DNA from 2 places in the Arthrobacter sp. PvP103 genome. Region 2 is predicted to be linked to the other one. Evidence: predicted binding sites of a transcription regulator. Region 2 holds the regulator's gene; the other holds the start of a gene.
What was found. The regulator HrcA, encoded in region 2, represses chaperone genes, less so after heat shock. The targets are predictions, from matches to a motif close to TTNGCACTCGNNNNNNNCGAGTGCNAA.

Region 1 (5,277 bases), 3.0 Mb from region 2:
GCGCCGGTTTGGAAGAGAGCCTGTTCGGGACCAATAGGATCGGCATGGCGTGGTGGTGGACCAATCAGCTCGGATCCCTGGAGACCACCACGGGAAGCAGCATCAAGATGCTCCGCGCACCGAGCACGGACGGAAAAGCGGCTGACAACGGCATGTACTACAAGCCCTCAATGTTCTGGTCCGCCTCTTCGAGGTCCAAGAACCCGGAGGCAGCGGCAACATTCATCAACTACCTGGCAAACAGCCCGGAGGCTGGATCGATCCTGATGACCGACCGCGGGGTCCCTGCCAACTCTGAAGTTCTGGCGGTCATTACGCCGAAGCTGAAGACGGCGGACTCGACGGTGGTCGGCTTCCTCCAGGACATCAAACCTGAGATGGCTGAGGCGCCCCCTGTACCGCCGGTCGGGTCGGGCAGCGTGCAGAATGTCATCAAGCGGTACACCGACGAAGTCCTCTATGACCGTAAGTCACCTTCAGCGGCCGCTGAGGAGTTCAAGAAGGAAGTCGAGGGGATGCTGGCCTCAGCCCGCAAATGATCCACCACCGGCTCGTCACCTCCCAGTAAAAGCAAAGTGCGGCTCCCTCGAAGCGAGGGAGCCGCACTTTGCTTATGCGTCAGGCGCGTCGGGAGGTTAGAAACCGCCCATGCCGCCCATACCGCCCATGTCGTCGCCGCCACCCATGGCCGGAGCGTTCTTCTCCGGCTTGTCGGCCACGACGGCCTCGGTGGTGAGGAACAGACCCGCGATGGAAGCAGCGTTCTGCAGGGCAGAGCGCGTTACCTTGACGGGGTCGTTGATGCCGGCAGCCAGCAGGTCAACGTACTGTCCGGTTGCGGCGTTCAGGCCATGACCTGCAGGCAGGCCACGGACCTTGTCTACAACAACGCCCGGCTCGAGGCCGGCGTTGAATGCAATCTGCTTCAGCGGCGCGTCAATGGCAACGCGGACGATGTTGGCGCCCGTTGCTTCATCGCCTTCGAGCTGCAGGTTGGCGAATGCCTTGGCGCCGGCCTGGATCAGGGCCACGCCACCACCGGCAACGATGCCTTCTTCAACGGCAGCCTTCGCGTTGCGGACAGCGTCCTCAATGCGGTGCTTGCGTTCCTTGAGCTCAACTTCGGTAGCGGCACCGGCCTTGATGACTGCAACGCCGCCGGCCAGCTTGGCCAGGCGCTCCTGCAGCTTCTCGCGGTCGTAGTCGGAATCGGAGTTCTCGATCTCGGAACGGATCTGGGAAACGCGGCCGGCGATCTGGTCGGCGTCGCCTGCACCCTCGACGATGGTGGTCTCATCCTTGGTGACAACGACCTTGCGTGCCTTGCCCAGGAGTTCGAGGCCGGCGGTCTCAAGCTTGAGGCCGACTTCCTCGGAGATGACCTGGCCACCGGTGAGGATGGCGATGTCGGCGAGCTGAGCCTTGCGGCGGTCGCCGAAGCCCGGAGCCTTGACGGCGACGGACTTGAAGGTGCCACGGATCTTGTTGACGATCAGGGTGGCCAGGGCTTCGCCCTCGATGTCTTCGGCAATGATCAGCAGCGGCTTGTTGGACTGCATGACCTTTTCGAGGACAGCAACCAGTTCCTTGACGTTGGAGATCTTGGAGTTGACGATCAGGATGTACGGGTCTTCGAGGACCGTCTCCTGGCGCTCAGCGTCGGTGACGAAGTAAGCGGAGATGTAGCCCTTGTCGAAGCGCATGCCTTCGGTCAGTTCAAGCTCGAGTCCGAAGGTGTTGGACTCCTCGACGGTGATAACACCTTCCTTGCCGACCTTGTCCAACGCCTCTGCGATCAGCGCGCCGATTTCGTCGTCACCGGCGGAAATCGATGCCGTAGCGGCGATCTCTTCCTTGGTTTCGATTTCCTTGGCGGACGCCAGCAGTTCGGCGGTGACGGCTTCAACAGCCTTCTCGATGCCGCGCTTCAGGGACAGCGGATCAGCACCGGCCGCGACGTTGCGCAGGCCTTCCTTGACCAGGGCCTGTGCGAGCACGGTTGCCGTGGTGGTGCCGTCGCCAGCGACGTCGTCCGTCTTCTTGGCAACTTCCTTGACCAGCTCGGCGCCGATCTTCTCGTAGGGATCGTCCAGCTCGATCTCCTTGGCGATGGAAACACCATCGTTGGTGATCGTGGGGGCGCCCCACTTCTTTTCGAGGACAACGTTGCGTCCACGCGGGCCGAGGGTGACCTTGACGGCGTCGGCGAGGATGTTCAGGCCCCGCTCAAGACCGCGGCGTGCCTCTTCATCAAATGCAATGATCTTGGCCATAACGGCAGTAGTCCTTTCGGGACAGTCGTTAAGAATGAACCTTCACTGCGGTGCCCGCGACGGACGATCCTTCACCGACGGCCTCTGTATGCCGCGCGGATGGGATCTCACCCCAGCAAGGTATTTCTTTCGCTCCTGGTCCTTCCCGCTCTCTCCGCAGCCGGCCGGAACCGGGCGTTGATTTAGCAGTCAGTCCGTGGGAGTGCTAAGTCAATAATTAGCACTCCCCCGGGGAGAGTGCAAGCAGAGATTGCGCTGAAAGGCCCTCCTGCGGCCCGCACTACGCTAGGAGCGATCAGCGGCCGGGCCGGGCGGCAGTTTCGCTTCCACTCATCCGCGGGGTGTTATCCGCGGCGTACGTGAACACCATGTAGTTGGCGGTAGTGACGTCCCCGTTGAAATCAAAGCCGATGGGCCCGGACTCGCCGTCGTAATCCGCCGGCTTACCGGCCTTAATGGCATCCCCGCATTCTTTGTAGCTCCTGCAGGGTTCAACCGCTTCCGCGCCGTGCTGCCCGGAAACCGCGATCAGCTTCGCCGCGATGGATGATCCGGCGTCGTCCTGGGCAGCGGCCGCGGCGATGGCGGCCAGGTTCGCGGCGTCGTAAGTCTCCGCTGCGAACGTCATGTCCTTGAGCCCGGGATCAACTGCTACTAGTTCCCCTTGGAAGTGCGCCGAAGGGAAGACGCCCGGCAGGATCCCGCGCGCACCATCAAGCGCTTTGGACCCGAGGGCGGAGCCGTACTGGTTGATGGCGCCGTCGCTGAGAATCAGCTTGCTGCCTGCCACGCCCGCGTTGTTGAGCTCCGCGATTGCGCCCTGGGCTCCGGCCCGAGCCACGAGAATGACCGAATCCGGACCCGCTGCCTTGACGGCAGCCGCCGTCTTTTGTGCCTGGCCGGCAGTGAAAGCGGCCTCCGCCACCGTTCCAAGGCCGGCGGCTTTCGCTGCCGCGGCAACGGCCACAGAGACGTCCTTGCCGTACATCCCGTCCTCGTGGACGATCGCTATTGTCCGGGCGCCGCTGTCCTTGGCCAGTTTCACCAGCACGGGCGCTTGGGCCGTGTCGGCCGCCGACGTGCGGAAGTAGTATCCGCCGCTCCTGTAATGCGTGAGGCCGTGCGCGGTATTCGCCGGAGAGATGATGGCCACTCTGGCCCGCGACAGGACATCAATTGCCCCGGGGGCGCGGCTCGAGTCAGTGGGACCTATGACGACATCCGCCCCGGCCGCTACCAGGTCCTTGGCCTGCGAGGTGGTGTCCTCGCTGATATTTTCAGGCAGCAGTTGCACCGGCCGCCCTTTGTGGCCCCCGGCGGCGTTGATCTCCTGGACCGCCAGCTTGGCCGCGGCGAGTTGCGAGGCGTTGAGGAAGGACTGCTTTCCCGTGTTGTCCAGCAGCAGGCCTATCCGCAGGATGCCATCGCCACCGGCGTCGACGGCATCAACACGAGCGTTTCCGGTCTGGCCGGAGCAGCCGGCCAGCACGAGCGCCGTTCCCGCTGCAAGAACCGCTGCTGCTGCGAACCGCGGCCGCGCGGGGCCAAACCGGTCGGCGCCGAACCGGGCGGGGCTGTCTGTGCCATGCATTGCCGCGGTGGGTGGCATCAGGCCGTCCGGACGTTCTCTGCCTGGGGACCCTTCTCGCCTTCGCCTACCTCGAACTGCACCCGTTGCCCCTCGTCCAGAGCCCGGTAGCCTTCCCCCTCGATGGCCGACCAGTGGACGAAGACATCGTCTCCGGAGTCGTCAACGGTGATGAAGCCATAGCCTTTTTCGGCGTTGAACCATTTAACGGTTCCCAATGCCATGTTGCCCACACTTTCCGGTTGCTCTGTGTCCGGCCCACGTCACTGTGCGCCGTCGGGACGGTCCGCGTTGAGACGCGGCATCCGGAATCACTTTAGCCATTGCCGTTTGCCGGGGGCAGGACCCGGCCCTGCGAGCCCCTAATAGTTATTCAGGCGTAACCGAAATTCCCTACTGGAAGCCGGGCCCGAGAACCACAACCACCGGCAACTGGAACTCGGCAGAGTCCACCAGCGACGTGATGTTCAGGAGCTCCCCCAGTGCCTCGGCATTGGCTTTCTGCAATGCCCCGCTGTAGTAGATCACGGAGGACTGTTGCGGCATTCCGCCCCAGTTGCCCACCGGTCCCAGCGTCCAGCCGTCACCGGCGACGGTGCTGCTCACGCGGCCGGCAAGTCCCGCGGTGGTGGTCCCGTTGTAGACAGCCACGGCCTGGCTCTTGTCAACAGCCGGTGCATCGGCGGAAGGTACCGCGGAGGGAGAGCTGCTGGCAGCAGGCGTCTCGCTGGCGGAAGGAGCCGCGCCCGGCTCGGAACCGGCCTCAGCGCTCGGAGACGAGGTGCCTTGCGGAACCTCAGCGGAGGGGGAGGCCGAGGGGCTGACCAGTGCGGACCCTGCCGCCATCAGCGGGCTGCCGGCAGGAGCAAATCCCAGCTTGGGAAGGAACAGGAAGGCGACCAGGCCGATGGCCAGCGCCGCCACACCGACGGTCAGGATTGCTCCCAGCCGGCGCCGGGGAGCCTCGGAGGCGACCCTGTGGACACCCTGTCGCGAGGAGGTCTCAGGGACCCTGTCGAATTCATCCCGAGCATATTTGGTCATGATAAAACGATGTCCTCGTTGGTTCTTGCTGATTGCCCGGCCCCGACGTCTAAGCGTCAGAGCCCAATCGGCGCGCCGTGCGTGCCCGTTGGCGTGACGTACGTAGTCTACGCAATCTCTTCACGAGCATGGGGTCCTGGGCCAGGGCGTCCTCGGTGTCAATCAGCGTGTTGAGGATCTGGTAGTAGTGGGTGGCTGAGAGGTCGAACAGCTCACGAATGGCTTGTTCCTTTGCCCCTGCGTACTTCCACCACTGCCGTTCGAGGGCCAGCATCTGCTTGTCCCGCTCGCTCAGCCGTGAGCCCGGCTGCGGAGCCGGCATAGGGTCTGCTCCGGACACGGTTTCGCTGCCGGTGTCCGCAAGTGACAGGT
Region 2 (5,277 bases):
GTACTTGGGCGGGGAGGTTACGGCGTCGGCCGAGCCGGCACAATCGGGGCATTTCTCGCTGACAGTCAACCTGGCACCGGGGAACTATGAAGTCCGGGTGTCACAGATCGATCCGGGCAAACCCGACCGGGAAATGAACGTGGACACCCGGGGCTTCAAGGTCGAATAGCTCCGCCGCTACCAGCGTCCGAGGATGTCGCTGGCGAGCACTGTGGCGGCCGGACCTGCCGTGGAGGACCTCAGCACATGGTGCCCCAACAGGGCCGTGACGGCACCGGCGCTGCAGAGTTTGGTGACTTCCCGCGGACTGATTCCGCCCTCCGGACCAACAATGAGGAGAATTTCGCGGGGCCCCGAACCGGGTGTCCCGCCCTCGCCGTCGCGCCACTTCTCCAGCACTGCGCGCAGGGGCCGGACGGCATCCTCGTGGAGGATGATCGCCAGGTCCGCCGCGGCGACAGCGGACTGCAAACCCGCGCCGTCGACGGCGGAACGGACCTCGGGAATCCAGGCCCGCCGCGCCTGCTTGGCCGCCGCGGTCACCACAGACTGCCACTTGGCGTGGGCCTTGGCGGCACGCTCGCCTTTCCAACGGACTATGGAGCGCTCCGACTGCCACGGGATGACGGCATCGATCCCCAGTTCAGTAGCTGTTTCCGCTGCCAGTTCGTCGCGGTCGCCTTTGGCCAGCGCCTGCACCAGGACGAGGCGGAGGTCCGGACGCTCCTCAGTTTCAAGGACCGAACACTCCACCGTCAGTTCGCCCTGGTCGACGGCCGCAACGGTGCCGGTGAGCCTCTTGCCCGCGCCGTCGGCGATGTCAACCGACTCCCCCACAGCGATCCGCTTGACGGTGATCGCGTGCCGGGCCTCAGCACCCTGGAGGACAAAGTGCGAACCGGGAACCTGTTCGTCCAGGGTTCCCGGGGTTGCGAAAAAGACCGGGTTGCTCACCGCTACAGGTTACCGAACCGGTCCCGCAGCTTGGCAAAAACTCCCCCGCTGGCGGTGAGTTTTCCCTCGGTGTACTGCTCGCCCCGGAGTTTGGCGAGCTGCCGGAGCAGGTCTTCCTGGGCGGCATCCAGCTTCGTCGGGGTTTCGACCTGCAGGTGGACCTTCAGGTCGCCGCGGCCGTAGCCCCGGAGATGGGTAACGCCGAGCCCGCGCAGGGTGATGACCTCGCCGGACTGGGTGCCCGCCTTGACGTCGATTTCCTGCTGGCCGTCGAAGGTGTCCAGGCTGAGCTCGGTGCCAAGGGCGGCGGCGGTCATGGGAATGTGCAGGGTGGCGTGAAGGTCGTCGCCGTCACGCACGTACGTGGCGTCGTTATTCACGCGGATCTCCACGTACAGGTCGCCTGAGGGGCCGCCGGCCGGGCCGGCTTCGCCCTGCCCGCCGAGCTGGATGCGGGTTCCGGTGGCGACGCCGGCGGGGACCTTGACCGTCAGCGAACGGCGGCTGCGGATGCGGCCCTGGCCGTTGCACTCGTTGCAGGGATCCTTGATGACGGTTCCGAAGCCTTCGCAGGAACCGCAGGGGGCAGCCGTCATGACCTGGCCCAGGATGGAACGAACGGCCCGCTGAACCTGGCCGCTTCCGCCGCAGATGTCGCAGCGCACCGGGTGGGCCCCGGGCTGGCAGCAGGATCCCTCGCAGGTGGGGCATGTAACGGCCGTGTCCACCTCAAGCTTCTTGTTCACGCCGAAGACGGCATCGCGAAGGTCGATGCGGACGCTGATGAGGGCGTCCTGCCCGCGGCGGACCCGCGAGGCCGGACCGGACGAACCGCCGGCGCCGAAGAAGGTGTCGAAGATGTCCTGGAAGGCAAAGCCCTGTCCCGAGTAGCCGGCGCCGCCGAAGCCGTTATCGGTGCCGTTCTCGTTGCCGGTGGTGTCGTAGACCCGGCGCTTTTGCGGGTCGGAAAGGACTTCGTAGGCGTGGGTGACAGCCTTGAAGCGGTCCGAGGCATCCTCACCGGGGTTCACATCCGGGTGCAGGGTGCGCGCAAGCTTTCGGTAGGCCTTCTTGATCTCTTCGCCCGTCGCTTCGGGTGAGACTCCAAGAACGTCGTAGTGGCTGCTCAAAGTTCGTATCTCTTCCTGGTTGTACTGCCTGTGGTGCTGCTGCTGCGCCCCGGAAGCCGGGACACGGAGGCCTGGTTGGCTGATGTAGGACCGGTCACGGCCCAAGGATCCTGGAAAGGTAGCGGGCCACGGCACGGACCGCGGCCATGGTTGTGGGATAGTCCATCCGGGTCGGGCCCAGTACGCCCACCTTGGCGCTGGAGCCGGGGCCGTAGCCTGTGGCTACCACCGAGGCTTCCGCGAGTCCGTCGTAAGGGTTCTCCCTGCCGATGCTGACAGTGACACCGCGGGGGTCCTGGGCCATTTCGCTGAGCAGGCGGAGCATGACCACCTGCTCCTCGAGTGCTTCGAGGACCGGGCCGATACTCAGCGGGAAGTCAACGTTGGACCGCGCGAGGTTCGCCGTGCCGGCCATGACCATCCGCTCCTCGCGGCTGCTGCTGGCCAGGGCATCCAGGCCACGGGCCAGCGCCTGGGCGGCATGCCGGCGTGACGGTTCACAACCGGCGACGACGGCGGGCAGCGCCTGCGGGAGCAGGCTCAGGGGTGTCCCCGCCAGGCTTTTCAGGAACCGCGCGCGGAGGCCGGCGAGGGCATCATCGCCGAGTTCCTGGCCGACGTCGATAACCCGCTGCTCGACCTTGCCGGTGTCCGCGATCAGCACGATCAACACCTGCCGCGGCGCGAGCAGCACAAACTCGATATGCCGCACCATGGCGCGGCTGAGGTGCGGATACTGCACTACGGCCACCTGGTTGGTCAGCTGGGATAGCAGCCGCACGGTGCGCTCCAGGACGTCGTCCAGGTCCTCCGACCCTTCCAGGAGCGTCTGGATAGCACGGCGTTCGGCCTGCGACAGCGGCTTGACGGCTGATATCTGGTCGACGAAAAGCCGATAGCCCTTGTCCGTGGGGATCCGGCCGGCACTGGTGTGCGGCGCCGTGATGAGGCCTTCGTCTTCCAACGCCGCCATGTCGTTGCGGATGGTGGCACTGGAGACTCCCAGGTGGTGCCGCTCAACCAGTGCCTTGGAGCCCACAGGTTCGCGGGAATGGACGTAGTCCTCCACGATGGCCCGCAATACTTCAAGCTTGCGTGGCTCGCTCATTCTCCACCTCCGATCGGCTTTCCCGGTGCGCGGCCCGGCGCTGCGCCGGGCGCATGTCCCGTTATCCGTTAGCACTCGACATGTCTAAGTGCTAACCAGTCTAATATGAGTCGCCGCGTTGTTAGCATTGGTACCGCTCCTGGCGAAACCCGGGAGCGGGACTGGACGTGCACTGCCGTGAACCTACAGACGCCCTGTTCACTTCTCCTGTTTATTTTTTCTAGCGCAAGGCTGTGTCTATCCGATGTCGTACCAGAACTGGGGCCCGCAGGACATCACTGCTCCCCGGAAATCCGAGCTGCCCGAAGTGCCGGTCGAACGCGGCATGGTGCTCGAAGACGTGCAGTCCGGCTGGGTGGGGGCCGTTACCAGGGTGGAGAAGTCCGGCGGAATGCATGTTGTTGCCTTGGAGGACCGGCGGGGCAAATCACGCACGTTCCGGCTCGGCTACGGGTTCCTCCTGGAGGGCCTGCCGATCCGGCTGATGCCGCCGGCGCCCCGGCCGCAGGCAGCCCCTGCCGGATCCGGCAGGACGGCCTCCGGTTCCGTGCGGGTGGAAGGCCAGCGCGCCCAGGTGGCCAAGGCCAGCCGCATCTGGGTGGAAGGCAAGCACGACGCCGAACTCGTGGAAAAAGTCTGGGGTGACGATCTCCGGGTGGAGGGCATCGTCGTCGAACCTTTGCACGGCATTGACGACCTCACAGCGGCGGTTGCCGCGTTCCGGCCCGGCCCGGGCCGCCGGCTGGGGGTGCTGGTGGACCACCTGGTTGCCGACTCAAAGGAATCACGGATTGCCGATGCCGTGATGGCGTCCCCCGGCGCCGCCGGAAACGTGCTGATTGTGGGCCACCCCTACGTGGACGTGTGGCAGGCCATCCGGCCCGCCGTCCTGGGCATTGACGCATGGCCGGCCATCCCCCGGGGCATGGACTGGAAAACCGGCATCCTGACGGCCTTCGGCTGGCCCCACGAGACCAAGGAGGACATCGGCCTGGGCTGGCAGAAACTGCTCGGGGCAGTCCGCAGCTACGCGGACCTGGAACCGTCCCTGCTGGGCCGGGTGGAAGAGGTCATCGACTTCCTCACAGTGCCCTAGGTGGAAGAGCACAAGCCTGTTGACGGAAGTACGCAGTGCCGAGGGCGCCTGTTGAACTCTTCGAATGCACCCCTGACCCAGTATTCTTGATACGGCGGTTGTTGCTGTTGAGGCAGCGCCCGCTTTTCCGGGAACCACCGCACCACTGCAATCCGAAGGACGACACCGTGGCAGAAGACGCACGTGAACAACGGGACAACCAGGCCGGCCATGGCCAGCCCCAGTATCATGGTGTCCCCGCCAATGCCCTGCCGCTGACGGCCAACGAAGACCGGCAGTGGGCAACCCTCGCACACTTCGGCGGCATCCTCGGGTGCGTCCCGTCGCTGTTGATCTACCTGATTTTCAAGGACCGCGGCCCGTTCACGGCACAGGAGTCCAAGGAAGCGCTGAACTTCACCCTGCCTCCCACAATCGCCGCCGTCATCTGCAACATCCTGGTGATGCTGCCGGTGGTGGGTAACATCTTCGCAGTGCTGGCCACGCTGATCTGGATCGCTGTAACCTGCTTCTCCGTGGCGGCCGGTATCCACGTCAACCGTGGCCAGCCCCACCGCTACGACTTCAACCTGCGCTGGATCAAGTAAGCCATAGGGCCGACCAACCGGCCGGCCAAGGTAACCGGCCCGGCAAGCTAACCGGAGGCGAAGTGACCGCCGGTTCTGCCAATTAGTCGGGCAGGATCCTTCTGACTACGGCGTCGGCGAGCAGCCTGCCTTTCAGGGTGAGGACGAGCCTGCTCTGGAATGCCGCAGCGGGATCCACCAGGCCGTCGGCGATCAGGCCTGCGACGGCGTGCCGCCCGGACGCACCCAGCCCGGACAATTCGAGGCCCGTGCTCAACCTGGCCTCAAGCATGACCCGCTCAACATTCCGGGTTTCGGCGTCGAGCGTTTCCCGGCCCGCCGCCGGCGACACACCGCCGGCAAGCCTTCCCGCGTAGGCCGTGGGGTGCTTCACGTTCCACCAGCGGACTCCGCCGACGTGCG

Region 1: groL (chaperonin GroEL) is a predicted target of HrcA. The motif match lies at 2,456-2,482, and genes of this name have one in related genera.

What each region holds. Positions count from the first base shown of each region.
Region 1 covers NZ_JAFIBQ010000001.1:3,237,136-3,242,412, reverse strand. Annotated here, with positions in the region: gene JOE41_RS14990 (ABC transporter substrate-binding protein) at 1-539, shown strand, start outside; gene groL (chaperonin GroEL) at 636-2,273, opposite strand; gene JOE41_RS14980 (ABC transporter substrate-binding protein) at 2,569-3,882, opposite strand; gene JOE41_RS14975 (cold-shock protein) at 3,882-4,085, opposite strand; gene JOE41_RS14970 (LytR C-terminal domain-containing protein) at 4,255-4,905, opposite strand; gene JOE41_RS14965 (DUF3263 domain-containing protein) at 4,955-5,227, opposite strand.
Region 2 covers NZ_JAFIBQ010000001.1:228,366-233,642, forward strand. Annotated here, with positions in the region: gene JOE41_RS01060 (GerMN domain-containing protein) at 1-169, shown strand, start outside; gene JOE41_RS01065 (16S rRNA (uracil(1498)-N(3))-methyltransferase) at 178-954, opposite strand; gene dnaJ (molecular chaperone DnaJ) at 957-2,084, opposite strand; gene hrcA (heat-inducible transcriptional repressor HrcA) at 2,179-3,192, opposite strand; gene JOE41_RS01080 (DUF3097 domain-containing protein) at 3,437-4,288, shown strand; gene JOE41_RS01085 (DUF4870 domain-containing protein) at 4,456-4,875, shown strand; gene hemW (radical SAM family heme chaperone HemW) at 4,958-5,277, opposite strand, start outside.